4 regions of the Ensifer sp. ENS09 genome follow, and region 4 is predicted to be linked to each of the others. Evidence: riboswitches for the same ligand, from Rfam matches in the RefSeq annotation. Region 4 holds a riboswitch; each other region holds the start of a gene.
What was found. A riboswitch is a leader RNA that binds a small molecule or an ion and turns the genes downstream of it on or off. The one in region 4 is predicted to bind cobalamin.
Positions count from the first base shown of each region.

Region 1: it holds a riboswitch for cobalamin, as region 4 does, so the genes downstream of both, cobU (bifunctional adenosylcobinamide kinase/adenosylcobinamide-phosphate guanylyltransferase) here and bluB (5,6-dimethylbenzimidazole synthase) in region 4, are expected to answer to the same signal.
Region 2: it holds a riboswitch for cobalamin, as region 4 does, so the genes downstream of both, IB267_RS03690 (DUF1636 domain-containing protein) here and bluB (5,6-dimethylbenzimidazole synthase) in region 4, are expected to answer to the same signal.
Region 3: it holds a riboswitch for cobalamin, as region 4 does, so the genes downstream of both, nrdH (glutaredoxin-like protein NrdH) here and bluB (5,6-dimethylbenzimidazole synthase) in region 4, are expected to answer to the same signal.

Region 1 is NZ_JACVBP010000001.1:670,468-674,673, forward strand. Features, by position in the region: gene cobN (cobaltochelatase subunit CobN) at 1-157, opposite strand, end outside; gene cobW (cobalamin biosynthesis protein CobW) at 261-1,325, opposite strand; gene cobU (bifunctional adenosylcobinamide kinase/adenosylcobinamide-phosphate guanylyltransferase) at 1,329-1,853, opposite strand; cobalamin riboswitch at 1,988-2,442, opposite strand; gene IB267_RS03310 (MFS transporter) at 2,773-3,945, opposite strand; gene IB267_RS33845 (CGNR zinc finger domain-containing protein) at 4,062-4,206, shown strand, end outside.
Region 2 is NZ_JACVBP010000001.1:743,491-747,696, reverse strand. Features, by position in the region: gene aspT (aspartate-alanine antiporter) at 1-1,209, opposite strand, end outside; gene IB267_RS03695 (RidA family protein) at 1,697-2,173, shown strand; cobalamin riboswitch at 2,358-2,574, shown strand; gene IB267_RS03690 (DUF1636 domain-containing protein) at 2,679-3,092, shown strand; gene IB267_RS03685 (ABC transporter ATP-binding protein) at 3,115-3,918, shown strand; gene IB267_RS03680 (ABC transporter substrate-binding protein) at 3,915-4,206, shown strand, end outside.
Region 3 is NZ_JACVBP010000005.1:172,361-176,566, reverse strand. Features, by position in the region: gene metE (5-methyltetrahydropteroyltriglutamate--homocysteine S-methyltransferase) at 1-768, shown strand, start outside; gene IB267_RS25405 (acyl-CoA thioesterase) at 765-1,556, shown strand; cobalamin riboswitch at 1,708-1,934, shown strand; gene nrdH (glutaredoxin-like protein NrdH) at 2,323-2,544, shown strand; gene nrdI (class Ib ribonucleoside-diphosphate reductase assembly flavoprotein NrdI) at 2,557-2,973, shown strand; gene nrdE (class 1b ribonucleoside-diphosphate reductase subunit alpha) at 2,943-4,206, shown strand, end outside.
Region 4 is NZ_JACVBP010000001.1:499,832-504,037, reverse strand. Features, by position in the region: gene IB267_RS02505 (phytanoyl-CoA dioxygenase family protein) at 1-830, shown strand, start outside; gene IB267_RS02500 (SDR family oxidoreductase) at 919-1,731, shown strand; cobalamin riboswitch at 1,814-2,027, shown strand; gene bluB (5,6-dimethylbenzimidazole synthase) at 2,073-2,768, shown strand; gene IB267_RS02490 (DUF2865 domain-containing protein) at 2,781-3,863, opposite strand; gene IB267_RS02485 (acyl-homoserine-lactone synthase) at 4,017-4,206, opposite strand, start outside.

The sequences.
Region 1 (4,206 bases), 170 kb from region 4:
GGCTCAAGCCGCCGTCGCGACGACCATGGGCTGCGGCGATCGAGGAGAGCTCGGTGTCGGCGGCAGACAGGAACAGGATATCGGCCGGCGTTTGCCCAAGGTCGATCGCTTCGTTGCCGTCGGCGATCGTTCCTTTCTGGGCGAGAAGCAGATGCATTCGTCTTGTCCGTTCGGGCAATCCCGGACGGAAACGCTGAAAGCTGCCTCCGCCCGAAACTGCATCATTTCAATGTGTTAGATCATTTCACTCAAGGAACGATCTAGACCAGTGCGGTGATCGCAGCGCGCACCGCCGCCTCGTCCATGTCGTGCAGGCCGATGACGACGAGCCGCGTGCCGCGCTTTTCGCCGGCAGCCCAGGCACGATCATAATACTGGTCGACGCGGGCGCCGACCGCCTGGATCAGGAGGCGCATAGGCTTTCCGGGTACGTCGGCAAAGCCCTTGAGGCGCAGCACGTCATGCTCTGCGATCACGCCCTTCAGGCGATCGATGAAGGCCGAGGGATCGGCGATCGCGCCGAGCTCGACGACAAAGCTGTCGAATTCGTCGTGATCGTGCTCCTCGCCCGCCTCGTGCTCCATCTCGTGGTGCGACTTGCGGTTGGCGATATCGCTTTCCGTGCCGACGCCGAGGCCGAGCAGGATGGCAGCGGCAACTTCGCCGTTCTTCGCCTCAATCATCGCAGGCTTGCGGCTGGTGCGCGAAGAGACCTCGTCGCGCACGGCCTTGAGGCCGGAGGCGTCGATGAGGTCGGTCTTGTTGAGAACGATGAGGTCGGCAGCGGTCAGTTGGTCCTCAAACAGTTCCTCGATCGGGCTTTCATGGTCGAGATTGTCGTCCTCGACGCGCAGCGCATCGACCTTGTCGTGGTCGTCGGCAAAGCGGCCGGCGGCAACGGCCGCGCTGTCGACCACGGTGACAACGCCATCGACGGTCACTTCGCTGCGGATATCCGGCCAGTTGAAGGCCGCGATCAACGGCTGCGGCAAAGCGAGACCCGAGGTTTCGATGATGATGTGATCGGGACGGTTTTCGCGCTCGAGCAGCTTGGTCATGGTCGGGATGAAATCGTCAGCAACCGTGCAGCAGATGCAGCCATTGGTGAGCTCGATGATATCGTCCTCGGTGCAGGCCTCCGCACCGCAGCCCTTGAGCACGTCGCCATCGACGCCGAGATCGCCGAACTCGTTGATGATCAGCGCGATGCGCTTGCCGTCGGCATTCTGCAGCAGGTTGCGGATCATCGTGGTCTTGCCGGCGCCAAGGAAGCCGGTGATGACGGTCGCCGGGATCTTGCCCTGGTTGGCTCTCGCAGTGGTCATTTTTCAACCCTTCATTTTCAGCGGCAAACCGGCCGCGACAAAGTAAACTTCAGCGGATTTCTCCGCAACGATCTGGTGAAGCCGGCCGGCATGGTCGCGGAATTCGCGGGCCATGCGGTTCTCGGGCACGATGCCGAGGCCGACTTCGTTGGAAACGAATACGAGACGCGCCTGCGCATCGGGCAGATACGCGGCAAGCGCGGCAAACTCCGCCGCGATGTCGCGCTCTTCGAGCATGAGATTGGTGACCCACAGCGTCAGGCAGTCGATCAGGACCACGTTGGCCCGATCGTCGATGCGGCTGAGCACGCCGACGAGATCGACCGGCTCCTCATGCGTCGTCCAGCCTTCGCCGCGGCTTATCCGGTGGTGGTCGATGCGCGCGCGCATTTCGTCGTCCCAGGCGCGTCCCGTGGCGACATAATGTCGGGTGAGGCCGGACGCTTCGACCAGCCGCTCGGAAAAGCCGGACTTGCCGGAACGGGCGCCGCCGAGGACCAGCACGGGGCCGGCGCTGAGACTGCTCATCGTCGCCGCCTCAACACGCCGAGATCAGCGGCATGCGGCAACGGCCGTCGGGCGCGCCAAGGGCGCGTTCTTGAAAACATCTGCGAGCCAAAACAACCTCCGTGATGGCGTTGGAGACAAACGTCTCCTCGGGCGGAATGCCCATGCCGGATGGCAGGTCTCCTGGCTCACGGCGTCACGGGGCCAAACATCGCCTCGCCCTTAAAGGGCAAGGTTCCGATGTCAGGACCCGAACGGCCCGCCTCACCTTCCCGGCGTTTTTCCGACAGCGAACCTTTTGCACGTCATCTCCGACGCGCGGGCGCTGCGGGCGGCTTCGTGAAAGGCGGACGATTCGTAGAAGAAGAGGCGTCCAACCCGGCTGATCACGATGCCACGCCAGTGGCTTTTCCGGCTTGATCCCCGATCTGCCCCGGCTGCCCATGCAACCGGCCGACAGCCCGGCACCAAACCCGATGGCGAACCCTGACCGTTCTACAGTCGCGGGGTCGGCTGCGATAAGGATGCCCGATTTGGGTCCATCCGTCACATTCCCAATTTTTCCCCCGTGTCGCCACGACGCGGAGGAACCATCCAACAGCCGATGATTAGGAACCGGACCGCGCAAAGTCAATCGACGCATGCGACGCCTCCCCGGCCGAGTTGCGCCACGCGACGATTTGTCGAGCCGCGAACGGACGGCCGCGGCCCGCGAAGAACGGTCGCGCATCCGCCTGCCTTCCACCCGTGGCTCGAGCCCTTACACTCTCATTTTGTGCCAAATCGCTACCAGAATGCGCCAATGCGCCCTCAAGCTCTGGCGCACCTCTGTTCCGAGGCAAATTCGCCAGCATGATGATCAATATCCGCAAATGGTTCGGCGATCGCGCGTTCGACCGCATGGTTCTGTGGACCGTGCGGTAATCGACCCCCGGGAGCGCTACTCTTTCGGTTGAGGGTTGACGATCTTCAGCCAGCACGTCGCGATCACCGCTGTCGTCGAGACTGCGGCTGCGGCCAGATAAATGGCGCTCGCCCCCCAGCCTTCACCGAGGTTTCCGGACAAAAGCGTGCCGAGCCCGTAGCCGGCCCACATAAAGCTGGTAAGCCAGCCAAACGCCTCGGTTCGATCCTCCGGTCGGGCACTCAGCCCGACAGCGAGCTGGCCGAGCGCATCCCGGGCTCCGCTGAAAACCCCGGCACCGAGATAGAGCAGCAACAGAAGCCAAGGGTCTGAGGTCATGCTCATCAAGATGAAAAAGCAGGCCGTCACCAGGTGAAAGGCAATCATGCCGCGCTTCACTGAAGGTTGCGCGCGCAGCGCGCCATAGAAAATGCCGCCGAAAACCTCGCCGGCGGCAAATCCACCGAGAAGAACACCTGCCAGGGTGGCCGTGACGCTCGCCACCGCGCCAATCTGCATGGCACCAATCGTAAAGGTGTCGAGGGCGACGATCGCCAAAAGCAGCGCCAGCGGAGCGTTCGCCAGGACGGAAAACAGCTTTCGCGGACGGCGCTCGGTGGCCTTCCATGCCATGGGACTGTTGGCGATCAGCATGTCGCCAACGACCTTTGCGACAGCGCACGACCCCACGATCATGTTTGGCGGCATCACATAGAGCAAGGCACCGACCAGGATGGGCCCGAGTATGAAGGTGCTCGAGTTGATGACTGTATCGAGCGCATAGGCACTCGATAGATTGCTCTCGGGCACGAGATGCGGCCAACTGGCCCGGACGACGGACCCCGATGGCGGCGTCGTCGCACCCAGGGCCGCGGCAGCCAAGAGAAGATAGGCGGCCGACAACTGATGGACGAGCGCGAAGACCACCGCCACATAGGACAGGGTATGAAACCCGACGAACACAAAAAGAGTTCGCCGCGAACCGAAACGATCGACGAGGCGGCCGGCAGCGGGGGCGATCAAGGCCAAGGCAACGGCGTGCGCGAACAGGACCGCGCCCGCATCCACGACTGAGCCCGTGCTTTTCGACACCGCGATCAGAAGGGATAGGCTCAGCATCGACGTGGTCATTCGACTTATCGATGTCGCGATCACGAGACGGACGACACCATCCCCGCGCAGCACCGCAGCATAGCTCTCACCGACCATTCTTGCGTTACCTTCGTAATCCGAATAGTTAGTAACGAGTACGCAACCGGTCCGTTACCTGTCAAATGCAACTTACACGTAACTCACAACGCCAGGCCGCCTTGGCGGCGACTTTGGTGAACCTCGCACTGGACGGTCAATCCGGCGGCCGCGCCTATGCTGGCTTGACAGCCGACGCGCTGAAGCGAGCATTTGCCGAACAACTCAACCCATCGATGAGCAAGCGCGTTCTGCCCGTCGTCGATGGCGGCGCGCGATTGC
Region 2 (4,206 bases), 240 kb from region 4:
AAGCGCCCCGATCATCGCGCCGATGAAGAGCCCCCAGCCGAGGAAGGCGATATCGGTCGTCTCGACGGGACGGTCGGCAAAACCGAGCGCCTTGATCGCGGCTTCGACATGCTGCTTGGCCCCGCCGATGGTAACGATGTCGCCGCGCTCGACGGTGGTCCCGGGCAAGACCGGGATCTCGACCAGCGAGCGGATGATCTTGCGGGCATAGACGCCACGCGCCCAGTCCATGGTGCTGACTTCCGCAAGCGTCTTGCCGGCGAGCGCCTTGCTGGTCACGTAGACATCGAGGACTTCGGCTTCGGCATTCAGCAGTTCCTTGTCCTCGACCTCGACAAGCTTCGAATCGAGATTCTCGACGAGCAGGGCACGCCGGCCGGAGAAGGCGACGACGTCGCCGGGCTGCAGTACGGTGTTGCCGTCCGCTTCGATGATCTCGCTGCCGCGCCGGACCCGCTCGACATAGACGCGGATGCCGGGAAGCAGGTTCTTGACCGGCGTCCCGGTCAGGCCGCTTGCCGCATCGATCCGGTAGGCCCGAAGACCGAAGTCGTGGTAGGCGCTGGTGATGCCGGGCTCGGCGCTGGATGTGCCGCCGCCGAGCTTGGCCTCGTATTCCCGGCAGGCCGCCGGAAGGTCGATGCCGAGAAGCTTCGGACCGAGTTGGGCGAGGATGATCGCCGAGCCGATCGTGCCCCAGATATACGTGACCGCGTAGGCGATCGGGATCTGGTCGGAGAAGGTCTTGGCCTGTTCCGGTGTCAGCCCCAGCGAGTTGATCTGGTCCGTGGCGACGCCGATAGCCGCCGAAATCGTCTGCGAACCGGCATACATGCCGGCGCCGTAGCCGAGCGGAAGCCCGGCGATTAGCGCGCAGAGATAGGGAACGATGAGGCAGAGCACGAGGACCGAGAGCGCAAAGGCGATCTGTTTCGGCCCGTCGGTGCTTAGGCCCCGCACGAATTGCGGGCCTACGCCGTAGCCTACGGCGAAGAGGAAGATCAGGAACAGCGTTGATTTCAGGTCACCGGAAACCTGGATGCCCAGCTGCCCGATGAGAACGCCCGCAAGCAGCGTGGCGGTGACATTTCCAAGGTTGAACCCCGCGACCTTGATCGGACCGATGAGGAAGCCGATGCCGAGGGCGAGGAAGACGGCGACGGGTGGATAGGTCCGAAGCGTGTCGACGAAAAAATCGATGGGGTTCACTGCTGCTATTCCCTTCAGAAAGTTGAGTTGCCATCACTTCATTTCGGGATCTGCGCGGCTAAGTTGAGCTTGTTTTCGGATCTCGTCGATGCCCAATCTTAATTCCGGCAATTGTTGCCTCGGTCGTCGAAATTCTCAACCGGCATAGGGTTACGTGAGCGTAACGTATGTTACATTTCAGCGGTTTTACTTGGGGTGCGCACTCGCAGGCGCCGCGATGCGTCCGCCGCCTGCGATCGAAAGACGGATGCGCGCGGCCGGATCGCGCCGGAACTTCAACTCTGGTGTTGTAATTCGTAATGTTATCTCGCAACGTGAGGCATGAGGCGTTTTCTCTTGGCTATGCTTGAACATACGGCTGGAGGCGCAAGGAATGATGGGCCTTTCTGCTTGCGATAGGGGCGACAGAACTTCGAAGGGTCGAGATGAAACGCGGCATCGTCTCCGCAAGCGCGGCCGGTTCGTAAGGTGACGAGGAGGGGGAGCAATGATGGATGAGGTTATCCGTAGGCTGGGGGCGCTTGGCGTTCAGCTTCCAACGCCGCCGAAGCCGCTCGGCGCTTATCGCGCGGTGATCGAGGCGGGCGAGATGCTTCATGTCTCGATGCAGGGGCCGCTGCTCGACGGGCGCTTCGTGCATACGGGGCTGCTCGGGCGCGACGTGACGATCGACGAGGGGCGCAAGGCGGCCGAGCTGGCGGTGCTCAACGCGCTGGCGCAGATCCACGAACATCTCGGCCGTTTCGAGCGCATTCGCCAGATCGTCCGGCTGGAGGGGCATGTCGCCTGCACCGAGGATTTCCTCGATCATCCGAAGGTGCTCGACGGCGCCTCCGAGTTTCTGGCTGCCGCCTTTGGCGAAAGGGCCGGCCATATCCGCTCCGTCTGCGGCGTGCGCAACCTGCCGGGCAACGCCGCGGTGGCGGTGACGCTGACGGCCGAGCTCTTTCCGCCGGAGTTCTGAGGCGGCACGGCCGCCTGTCGGCCGCAAGGCGGATTCCGGCCGTGGAGCGTCGGATCGTGTCCGACGCTCAATTTTCGGCTTGCATGATGTAATGTTATTTAATAACGAATTGCGCATGACGATACGCCGCATGTTGATAGATCCTTCCCGCCTGTGCCGTGCGGTTGTCTCCCCCGCCGATTCATGCGAGGAAGGCGGTGATGGTGCTGCGTCCGCGACAATGCGGAGGCGGCTGAAAAGGGAACACGGAACGGACGACCCTGATGGGGCCGAAACCGTGGCTGCCCCCGCAACTGTGAGCGGAAAGCGCATTCACACCATGTCACTGGCGATCAGCCGGGAAGACGTGGATGCGCCACGACCCGCGAGCCAGGAGACCTGCCATCGAACCGATCAACCACAACGGACGGGGTGTTCCGATGGAAAAGAACTGGCTTTCGCACGACGGCTATCCGTCCTTCTGCCGTTTCGCCATCTCTTGCCGTCAGTCCGGCGGAGGGCAGGAATGGCTGAGCCGAATTTCCGACAGCACAAGATAACGGTCTGCACCGATTGCCGCTTCACCGGTGGCCCCTGCGCGCCCGGTGCCGAGCTGATCAAGCGGCTGAACGGCAGCATTGCCGCACTCGGCGCGCCGCTCGATCGTGACTTCTCGATTGCCGGCACGGTGTGCATGGCGGCCTGCACGCGGCCCTGCACCATCGCCTTCCAGGCGACGGGGAAGGCAACCTATCTCTTCGGCGACGTCTCGCCGGACGAAGACATCGACGATCTCGTACGCTTTGCCACAACCTATGCCGAGCGTGGCGATGGCATGACGCGGGCGGCCGAGCGGCCACGCGGGTTGAAAGGCAAGACGCTTGCCCGCATCCCCGCAGCGATGCTCGTTTCCGAAGACCTCGGCGGGCACTTCCAATGAGGGCGCGGGGAGGGATCAACCCATGAGCTGTACGGCGACGGGAGCGGCACTCAAGGTCGAGGGCCTCCACTGGGGGCCGCGCGCGGGGCTGACGCTGGTCAAGGACATCGGCTTTTCGATCGCGGCGGGCAGCCGGCTTGCGATCCTCGGGCCGAACGGTGCCGGCAAGACCTCGCTCCTGCGCTGCCTCTACCGGGCGGTGCAGCCGAACTCCGGCCGTGTTTCGGTCGATGGCATCGATCTCTGGTCGATCTCGGCGCGCGAGGCAGCAAGGACGATCGCCGTCGTCCTTCAGGAAATGCCCGGCGACTTTCCCTTCAGCGTGCGCGACGTCGTGATGATGGGGCGCATTCCGCGGCGGGAAGGCTTGAGCGGCTGGAGCGATTTCGACCGCGATCGGGTACAGCATGCGCTGGCGCATCTCGATCTCGCGCATCTTGCCGGTCGCCAGTTCTCGACGCTTTCGGGCGGTGAGAAGCAGCGGGTGCTGATCGCCCGCGCGCTGGCGCAGGAGCCGCGCATCATCATCCTCGACGAGCCGACCAACCATCTCGACATCCGTCACCAGCTCGAAATCCTCGAGTTGCTGCAGACGCTGAAGCTGACGATCGTCTCGACGCTGCACGACATCAATCTCGCCGCCGAGTTTGCGACCGACGTCGCGATCCTGACTGCCGGGCGGCTGACGGCCTTCGGCACGCCCGAAGAGGTGCTCAGCCCCGGCGAACTTTCGGCCGCCTTCGGCGTCACTGCCACCGTTCACAATGCCGCCGGCGGCGGCGCCCGATTTTCCTTTTCACTTCCTCGACAGGGATCTATTTCATGAAGATCAATATTGCCCCATTTTCCCTTCTTTTCGTGCTGGCCGCCGCCACGCCGGCGCTCGCCTATCCGGTCACGGTCAAGAGCTGCAACCGCGAGGTGACCTTCGACGCGGCGCCGCAGCGCGCGATCGCCAACGACGTCAACCTGGTGGAGATGATGCTGGCGCTGAGGCTGCAGGATCGCATGGTCGGCTATACCGGCGTTTCCGGCTGGAAGACGCTGGACGAGAAGCTGCGCGAAGGCGTCAAGGAACTGCCGGAGCTTTCGGAGAAGTATCCGACCAAGGAAG
Region 3 (4,206 bases), on a different contig from region 4:
CAGAGCTACGGTTCGCGCTACGTGCGCCCGCCGATCATCTTCGGCGACGTTTCTCGGCCAAACCCGATGACGGTCGAATGGGCGGCCTTTGCACAGTCACTGACCGATCGACCGGTCAAGGGCATGCTAACGGGTCCGGTCACCATGCTGCAATGGTCCTTCGTGCGCGACGACCTGCCGCGGTCGGTGGTGTGCCGGCAGATCGCGCTGGCGCTTAGCGACGAAGTCAGGGACCTCGAGGCATCGGGCATCGCCATCATCCAGATCGACGAGCCGGCGCTGCGCGAGGGCCTGCCGCTCAAGGCCGCCGACCGCAAGGCCTATCTCGACTGGGCGGTGGAGTGCTTCCGCCTCAGCGCCGCCGGCGTCGGCGACGCCACCCAGATCCACACCCATATGTGCTACTCGGAGTTCAACGACATCATGCCGGCGATCGCGGCAATGGATGCCGACGTGATTTCGATCGAGACGTCGCGATCGAAGATGGAACTGCTCGGCGCGTTCACCGGAAGGGCCTATCCGAACGAGATCGGCCCGGGCGTCTACGATATCCATTCGCCCCGCGTACCGGCGGTGGATGAAATGGTGCATCTCATCGAGCGCGCGACCGAAGGGCTGACGCCGGCGCAGATCTGGGTCAACCCGGATTGCGGGCTGAAGACCAGGCGCTGGGAGGAAACCCGGCCAGCGCTTGTCAACATGGTGGCGGCGGCGCGCGCCCTGCGCCTGGCCTTCGCGGATGATCCCCGCAAGGCGCTTCGCGCATGACGGACCACACGGAAGCGGCGTCGGGGGAAACCCCGGTGCCACAGACCCTCGTCGATATCGTCTTTCCCGGCGACACCAATCATCACGGCACCCTCTTTGGGGGTGCCGCATTGGCGCTGATGGACCGGATCGCCTTCATCGTCGCCACCCGCCACGGCCGCGTTCCCTTCGTCACCGCCTCCTGCGACCGGATCGACTTTCGCGCACCCGCCCGCATCGGCCAGATCGTCAGTTTCTCTGGCCGCCCGGTGCGCGTCGGGCGGCTCTCGATGGTCGTCGACGTCGAGATGGTGGCCGAAGACCTTGCGACCGGCGGCCGCGATCTTTGCTCACGCGGACAGTTCACCATGGTTGGGATGCCGCAGGACAAAGGTGCCGACTGGCACCTTCCGCCGCTCGCCGAGCCCGCGCCGGCTGCGCCCGCCGCCGATTTCGTCGGCATGACCGACATCGTTTTTCCGGGCCAGACCAACAGCGCCGGCGCGCTCTTCGGCGGCGATGCACTCGCCCAGATGACGAAGGCGGCCTTCGTCGTCGCGACCCGGCTGACCGGAAAATTGATGGTGCTCGCCTCCTGCAGTAGCGATTTCAAGCGGCGTGTCGCCGCCGGTACGATCATCGACACGCTGGCGCGGGTCACCCGGACCGGACGCAGTTCCACAACGATAGAGGTCGAGCTCTGGTCGGAAGAACTGCTCAGCGGCGTGCGCGTGCTGACCGTCACCGGGACTTTCGTGATGGTGGCCGTCGACAGCCGCAACCGCCCGGTTGCGGCCTTCGCCGCCTGAGCAAGCCGGGGGCGCCGCGCATGGCGCCCTCGGTCCACAGGATTGATCGCGGGCCGCTATTTACTCCCCGTTATCCACACCGAAAAAGAAAAGACCGCTGCACCCCCGCCTCCAGCATATAGAACCTATTGACGCAGATTTGCGATGAACTACTATATCTAGTGTTCGAGGTTCTTCCGATTCGCAAGGATTGGGAGCTAAGACGGGAATACGGTGCGCCGGCGGGTTTCCGCTCAGGCTATGCCGTAGCTGCCCCCGCAACTGTAGACGGCGAGCGACTGTCCGGAATTGGACCACTGAGGCATGAGGCCTCGGGAAGGTCGGGATGGAATCTTTGACCCGTAAGCCAGGAGACCTGCCTCGAGCAACAAACGTCCACGGGCGGGGTGTCCGGAGAGGTTGAGTGCGTGGCAGGATGAGCCTGCCCGATCGTCTCGACATCTCCCCGGCAGCCTGTCGAAAGCTTCGGGGTGAAGTCATGTCAGTTTCTTCCAGTTCAGATCCACCTTCTGCGGACGGGTGCGCATTGTTGCGCGCCTGATCGAAAGGCCGCGTCCTGAGAGCCCGCACCCGCGGAAATTCCAGAGCGCCCGACCAGAACGAGCCGGCCCGGCTGCCTAGTCGATTTTGGGCCAGCTTGCCGACATCCACTCCGGTCGAGGCGATCGGGGAGCGATGTTTCGTACCCTATCGTCAAGCCCACGGTTCGCGTTCGCGCGAGCCGCCGATTTTTTGCGCCCATTTGCCAGACCCTCACGAGGAACCCATGTCGATCACCGTCTACAGCAAACCCGCCTGCGTCCAATGCACCGCCACCACCCGCGCGCTTGACCGCCAGGGCATCGATTATCGCATCGTCGATATCTCCGAGGATTCCGATGGTTTCGCGCTCGTGCAGGGTCTCGGCTATCGGCAGGTTCCCGTGGTCGTCGCCGGCGAGCGGCATTGGGCGGGGTTCCGCCCGGACATGATCAGCGCGCTTTCCTGAGGGAGAGAAGCGATGGGGCTGATCGTCTATTTTTCCAGCCGCTCGGAAAACACCCATCGCTTCGTCGAGAAACTCGGCCTTCGCGCGGCCCGCATACCGCTCAAAGAAAGTAAGGATGCACTTACGGTTTCGGAGCCCTATGTGCTCGTCGTACCAACCTATTGCGGCGACGATGGCCGAGGTGCCGTGCCGAAACAGGTGATCCGCTTCCTGAACGACGCGGGCAACCGCTCTCACATCCGCGGCGTGATCGCAGCGGGCAACAGCAATTTCGGCGCGACCTACGGGATCGCCGGCGACGTGATCTCGGACAAGTGCCGGGTGCCCTACCTCTACCGGTTCGAGCTGCTCGGAACCGACGAGGACGTCGCCAATGTCAAAAACGGGATGGAACGATTTTGGACGTCACAACACTCGAACGCCCCCTGAAGGCGACGGAAGCGGCGCTGGATTACCACGCGCTGAATGCGATGCTGAACCTCTACGACGAGGAGGGGAAGATCCAGCTCGACAAGGACCGGCAGGCGGCGAAGCAATACTTCCTCCAGCACGTCAACCAGAACACGGTCTTCTTCCATAACCTGCGGGAAAAGCTCGATTATCTGGTGACCGAGGGCTACTACGAGCAGGACGTGCTGGACCAGTATTCGTTCAACTTCGTGCGCGATCTCTACGACCACGCCTATTCGAAGAAGTTCCGTTTCCCGACCTTCCTCGGCGCCTTCAAATATTACACGTCCTATACGCTCAAAACCTTCGACGGAAAGCGCTACCTGGAACGCTACGAAGACCGCGTCTGCATGGTGGCGATGGCCTTGGCGCGCGGCAACGAGGCGCTTGCCCGCGATCTCGTCGACGAGATCATTTCCGGCCGCTTCCAGCCGGCGACGCCGACCTTCCTCAATGCCGGCAAGAAAAGCCGTGGCGAGCTCGTCTCCTGCTTTCTGCTGAGGATCGAGGACAACATGGAGAGCATCGGCCGCGCCATCAATTCGGCGCTGCAGCTTTCCAAACGCGGCGGCGGCGTGGCGCTGTCGCTCACCAACATCCGCGAAATGGGCGCGCCGATCAAGCAGATCGAGAACCAATCCTCCGGGGTCATCCCGGTCATGAAGTTGCTGGAAGACTCGTTCTCCTATGCCAACCAGCTCGGTGCGCGCCAGGGCGCGGGCGCGGTCTATCTCCATGCCCACCACCCTGACATCATGCGCTTCCTCGACACCAAGCGTGAGAACGCCGACGAGAAGATACGCATCAAGACGCTGTCGCTCGGCGTCGTCATTCCCGACATCACCTTCGAGCTCGCCCGCAACAACGAGGACATGTACCTGTTCTCGCCGTATGATGTGGAGCAGGTCTATGGCGTGCCGCTCACCGAAATCTCGGTGACGGAGAAATATCGCGAGATGGTGGAGGACGCCCGCATCCGCAAGCGCAAGATCAAGGCGCGCGACTTCTTCCAGATCATCGCCGAGATCCAGTTCGAGAGCGGCTATCCGTACATCATGTTCGAAGACACGGTGAACCGGGCAAACCCGATTGCCGGCCGCATCACCATGAGCAACCTCTGCTCGGAGATCCTGCAGGTGAGCGAGGCGAGCGCGTTCAACGACGACCTCTCCTACAAGCACAAGGGCAAGGATATCTCCTGCAATCTCGGCT
Region 4 (4,206 bases):
TCGCCAAGCCCGGCGCCAACGACCGCATCTGGAATTCGCTGGAAAAGCACTGCCTGAACGCACCGGAGAATTTCGCCGCCTATTACAGCAACGCCGTCATCGCGCTCGTCAGCGAGGCCTGGCTCGGGCCGAACTACCAGATGACGGCGCAGGTCAACCGGGTCAACCCGGGCGGTGCTGCGCAATCGGCGCACCGGGACTATCACCTCGGCTTCCAGACCGCGGCCGTGATCGAGCAGTATCCGGCGCATGTCCACAAGCTTTCGCCGGTGCTGACGCTGCAGGGCGCGGTTGCCCATTGCGACATGCCGCTCGAAAGCGGGCCGACGCTATTCCTCCCCTATAGCCAGACCTATGTGCCGGGCTATCTGGCACTCAACCGGCCGGAGTTCCGCGCCTATTTCGACGCAAACCACGTGCAGCTCCCGCTCGAAAAGGGTGACGTTGTCTTCTTCAACCCAGCGCTCTTCCATGCCGCCGGCACCAACCGCTCCCGGGATATCCGCCGCGTCGCCAACCTGCTGCAGGTGTCTTCGGCCTTCGGTCGCGCCATGGAAACCGTCGACCGACTGACGATGAGCGCGACGCTCTATCCGGCCTTGCGGGCCTTGCTGGCAAACGGCAAGCTGTCGCAGGCGGAAGCGGCCAATGCCGTCGCCTCCTGTGCCGAAGGCTACTCGTTCCCGACCAATCTCGACCGAGACCCGCCAATCGGTGGGCTGGCGCCGAAGACGCAGGCGCAATTGATGCGCGAGGCGCTCACTGCGGGAACGGGCGAGGAGGAGTTTCTTGCGGTGCTTGAGGCGCAGGCGAAGCGCAAGCTGAGCTGACGCGCGAGCTACCATTTGACAGGCTCCCGGCGTGTTTCGCTCGGGAGCCGCAGCCGTTTCAAACGATCATTTCCGAGGGAGGAATTCGATGAGTGGACAATTACAGGGCAAGATCGCCATCGTCACCGGTGGTACGCAGGGGCTGGGCGCGACGATTGCTGGCCTTTTCGCCGAGCGTGGCACCAAGGGTATCGTCATTTGCGGGCGCAACGCCGCCAAGGGACGGGCGAAGGCCGAGCAGATCGGCAAGGCACATGGCGCGAAAGTCGTCTATGTCGAAGCCGATCTGGAGAAGGTGGACGACGCCCGCAAGGTGGTCGCCGCTTGCGACGCCGAATTCGGCCGGGTCGATGCGTTGGTCAACGCCGCAGCCATCACCGACCGTGGCACCATCCTCGATACCACGCCCGAACTCTTCGACCGCATGTTCGCGATCAACGTGCGCGCACCGTTCTTCCTGATGCAGGAAGCGGTGAAAGTCATGCGGCGCGAGAAGACCGAAGGCACGATCGTCAACATCGGCTCGATGTCGGCGATGGCCGGCCAGCCTTTCATCGCCGCCTATTGCTCGTCGAAAGGCGCGCTCGAAACGCTAACCAAGAACACGGCCTATGCGCTGCTGCGCAACCGCATCCGCGTCAACGGGCTGAATATCGGCTGGATGGCGTCCGAAGGCGAAGACCGCATACAGCGCGAGTTTCACGGTGCGGCTGCCGATTGGCTCGAAAAGGCGGCGGCCAGCCAGCCTTTCGGCCGGCTCGTCGATCCGGCCGAGGTGGCGCGTGCCTGCGCATACCTGTCGTCGGCCGAATCCGGGCTGATGACCGGATCGGTGATCTGCTTCGACCAGTCGATCTGGGGCGCCTACGACGGCTCGCCGCATCCGGTCGCTCCGCTCTGAGGCGAGGCAGAAAGAAGCAGGTGGAGAGCGGCGCGTCCGGTTTCGCCGGGTTGGCGCCGCTTGTCTTTCTCAATTCCCTGTGCACTTAGTGCCGTGGTCAGGTGCCCGCGAAAGCGGGAGAATCGGGAATCCGGTCGATATTCCGGAACGTGCCCAACGCTGTGAAGGGGACGATCGCGTCTAAAAGAGCCTTGAATTGATTCAAGGTTTTGCCACTGGATCTTCAATCGATCTGGGAAGGTGAGGCGATCGGTTGAACCGAAGTCAGAAGACCGGCCTGGCGAGATAGACCGAACCCCGCGTGGACGGCGGGAGGTTTTCGCATTGTTGGGGATCGAACGATGCTGACTGAACCGAAGGGCGGCCTTGCGGCTGCCGGTGCCTTTTCGCTGCAAGAGCGGGAGGCCGTCTACCGTGCCATCGAGACACGTCGTGACGTGCGCGATGAATTCCTGCCCGAGCCATTGTCGGATGATCTGATCAGACGCCTGCTGGCCGCGGCACACAGCGCCCCGTCCGTGGGCTTCATGCAACCCTGGAACTTCGTGCTGGTGCGGGCGGAAGAAACGCGCGAGCGGGTCTGGCAGGCGTTTCGCCGCGCCAATGACGAGGCCGCGTTGATGTTCGAGGCGGAACAGCAGGGAAAGTATCGCGCGTTGAAGCTCGAAGGCATTCGCAAGGCGCCGCTTAGCATCTGCGTCACCTGCGACCGCACGCGCGGCGGCACTGTCGTGCTCGGGCGTACCCACAATCCGCAGATGGACGTCTATTCCACCGTCTGCGCCGTGCAGAACCTCTGGCTTGCGGCGCGCGCCGAAGGGGTGGGTGTCGGCTGGGTCAGCATCTTCCACGAGGCCGAGATCAAGGCGATCCTCGGCATCCCCGACCATATCGAGATCGTCGCCTGGCTCTGCCTCGGCTATGTCGACCGCCTCTATCAGCAGCCGGAACTCGCCGTGAAGGGCTGGCGCCAGCGCCTTCCGCTCGAGGACCTGGTTTTCGAAGAAGGATGGGGATGCAGCAAGGAGAAGGCGTAAGGCCTCGCCCGATCAATTCTGGACCGGCTGATAGGCCGGTCCCTTCGGGTGCTTGAGGTCGATCGCAGTTTCTTCCTGCGGCAGGTAGGTGGGGCCGACGACGCGCACCTTGTTCTTCGACGGATCATAGGGCCGCTCTTCGGCCGGCACCTTGGCGGTCTCGCCCGCCGCTTCCGGCTTCTTCGTCTCGATGACGATGATCGACGACTGGTCGTCGCCGATCTTCGTTCCTGTCGTCTTCGGCGTGGTTGCGGCGGTCTGCGGTATCTGGCAGCCGCACTGGCCGGGCTTGCCGACGGCGCGGGTGCGATAGGCAAAGGCGTTGGGCATTTCGGTATAGGGACGGCCGGTCACGGCCGAGACCATCTTGTCGCTCTCTTCCGTGTTGAGGTCGTGGAAATAGAGCTCCGTCTCAGCCCCAGGGCAGCGGGCCCGGCAGGCCTGTTCATCGCGTGGGAAATCGGCCGGCGTCGCATCCGAAGAGATCGGGAAGAAGGCGCCGTCGCAGGTGCGCACGCACATGGTCCTGAGCGTGCCGCTATAGTAGCGCTCCTGCGGCGCGTAGCCGTCTTCGTCGTGTCCGAGCATCGGGCCGTAGGCGTCGTCCGGCGGCAGGTCGGCAACGATGTTGCGGTGGCTTTCCGGCACGTCCTGTTCGACGCTTGCGAACTCCTCGCGGTCGCCATAGCAACCGTTGATCTCAAGTGCTGCGAGGATGCGGCGCCGGCTGTCGTCGCTGCCGCCGGCGACGATCTGCTCGCGCTCGGATTTCAGCATGCGCAGATTGTCTTCCATCTCGGCAATAAGACCGTTGAGCCCGCCGCAGGTGTCGGGGTCGCCGCCGTCGTAGCCGGTGGCGTTGCCGCCACCGCAACCGGCGCGGCGGCGGTCGTTCTTCGCCCGCCGCAGTTCGATGTTCTGCCGTGAGATTGCGCTTGCATAGTCGCGCGCATCGGCATTGCTGGCGACGTAGTCAGGCAGTTGCGCGAGCCGGGCGTTCAGTCGGTCGCAGGCCGTCGATGCCAGTGACGGACCGGCACCGATCAGAACCAAAGGCACAAGGGCCGCAGCGACGTGTTTCAGGCGCGTGAACACGGGGCGTAAGTCTCTTCCTGTTGCCAGGTCGGCGCCAACTTCTGCGGGTGGCTGCCAGCGGCATTCCTGTTTCGCCTTCCATCATAGAGCTTGTCGGTGATCGTGCAACGACAAGCGACGGTTTGCGTTAACAGTGCCGATCGACGGACGCGCTTACGCGGCGCGGGCGGTTTCCAGCGACATCGGGCGGTCGAGAACGGTGCCTTCGATCGCAGCGACCGCTTTCATCCGTGAAAGCAGATCCGGGGTCACTTCCCATGCAACGGCAACCGCGAAGACCGAGCCGATGCGATGCGGTTCGGCGATGCGCTCGCCCGGGCATCCCATGCGGCGGAACATGCGC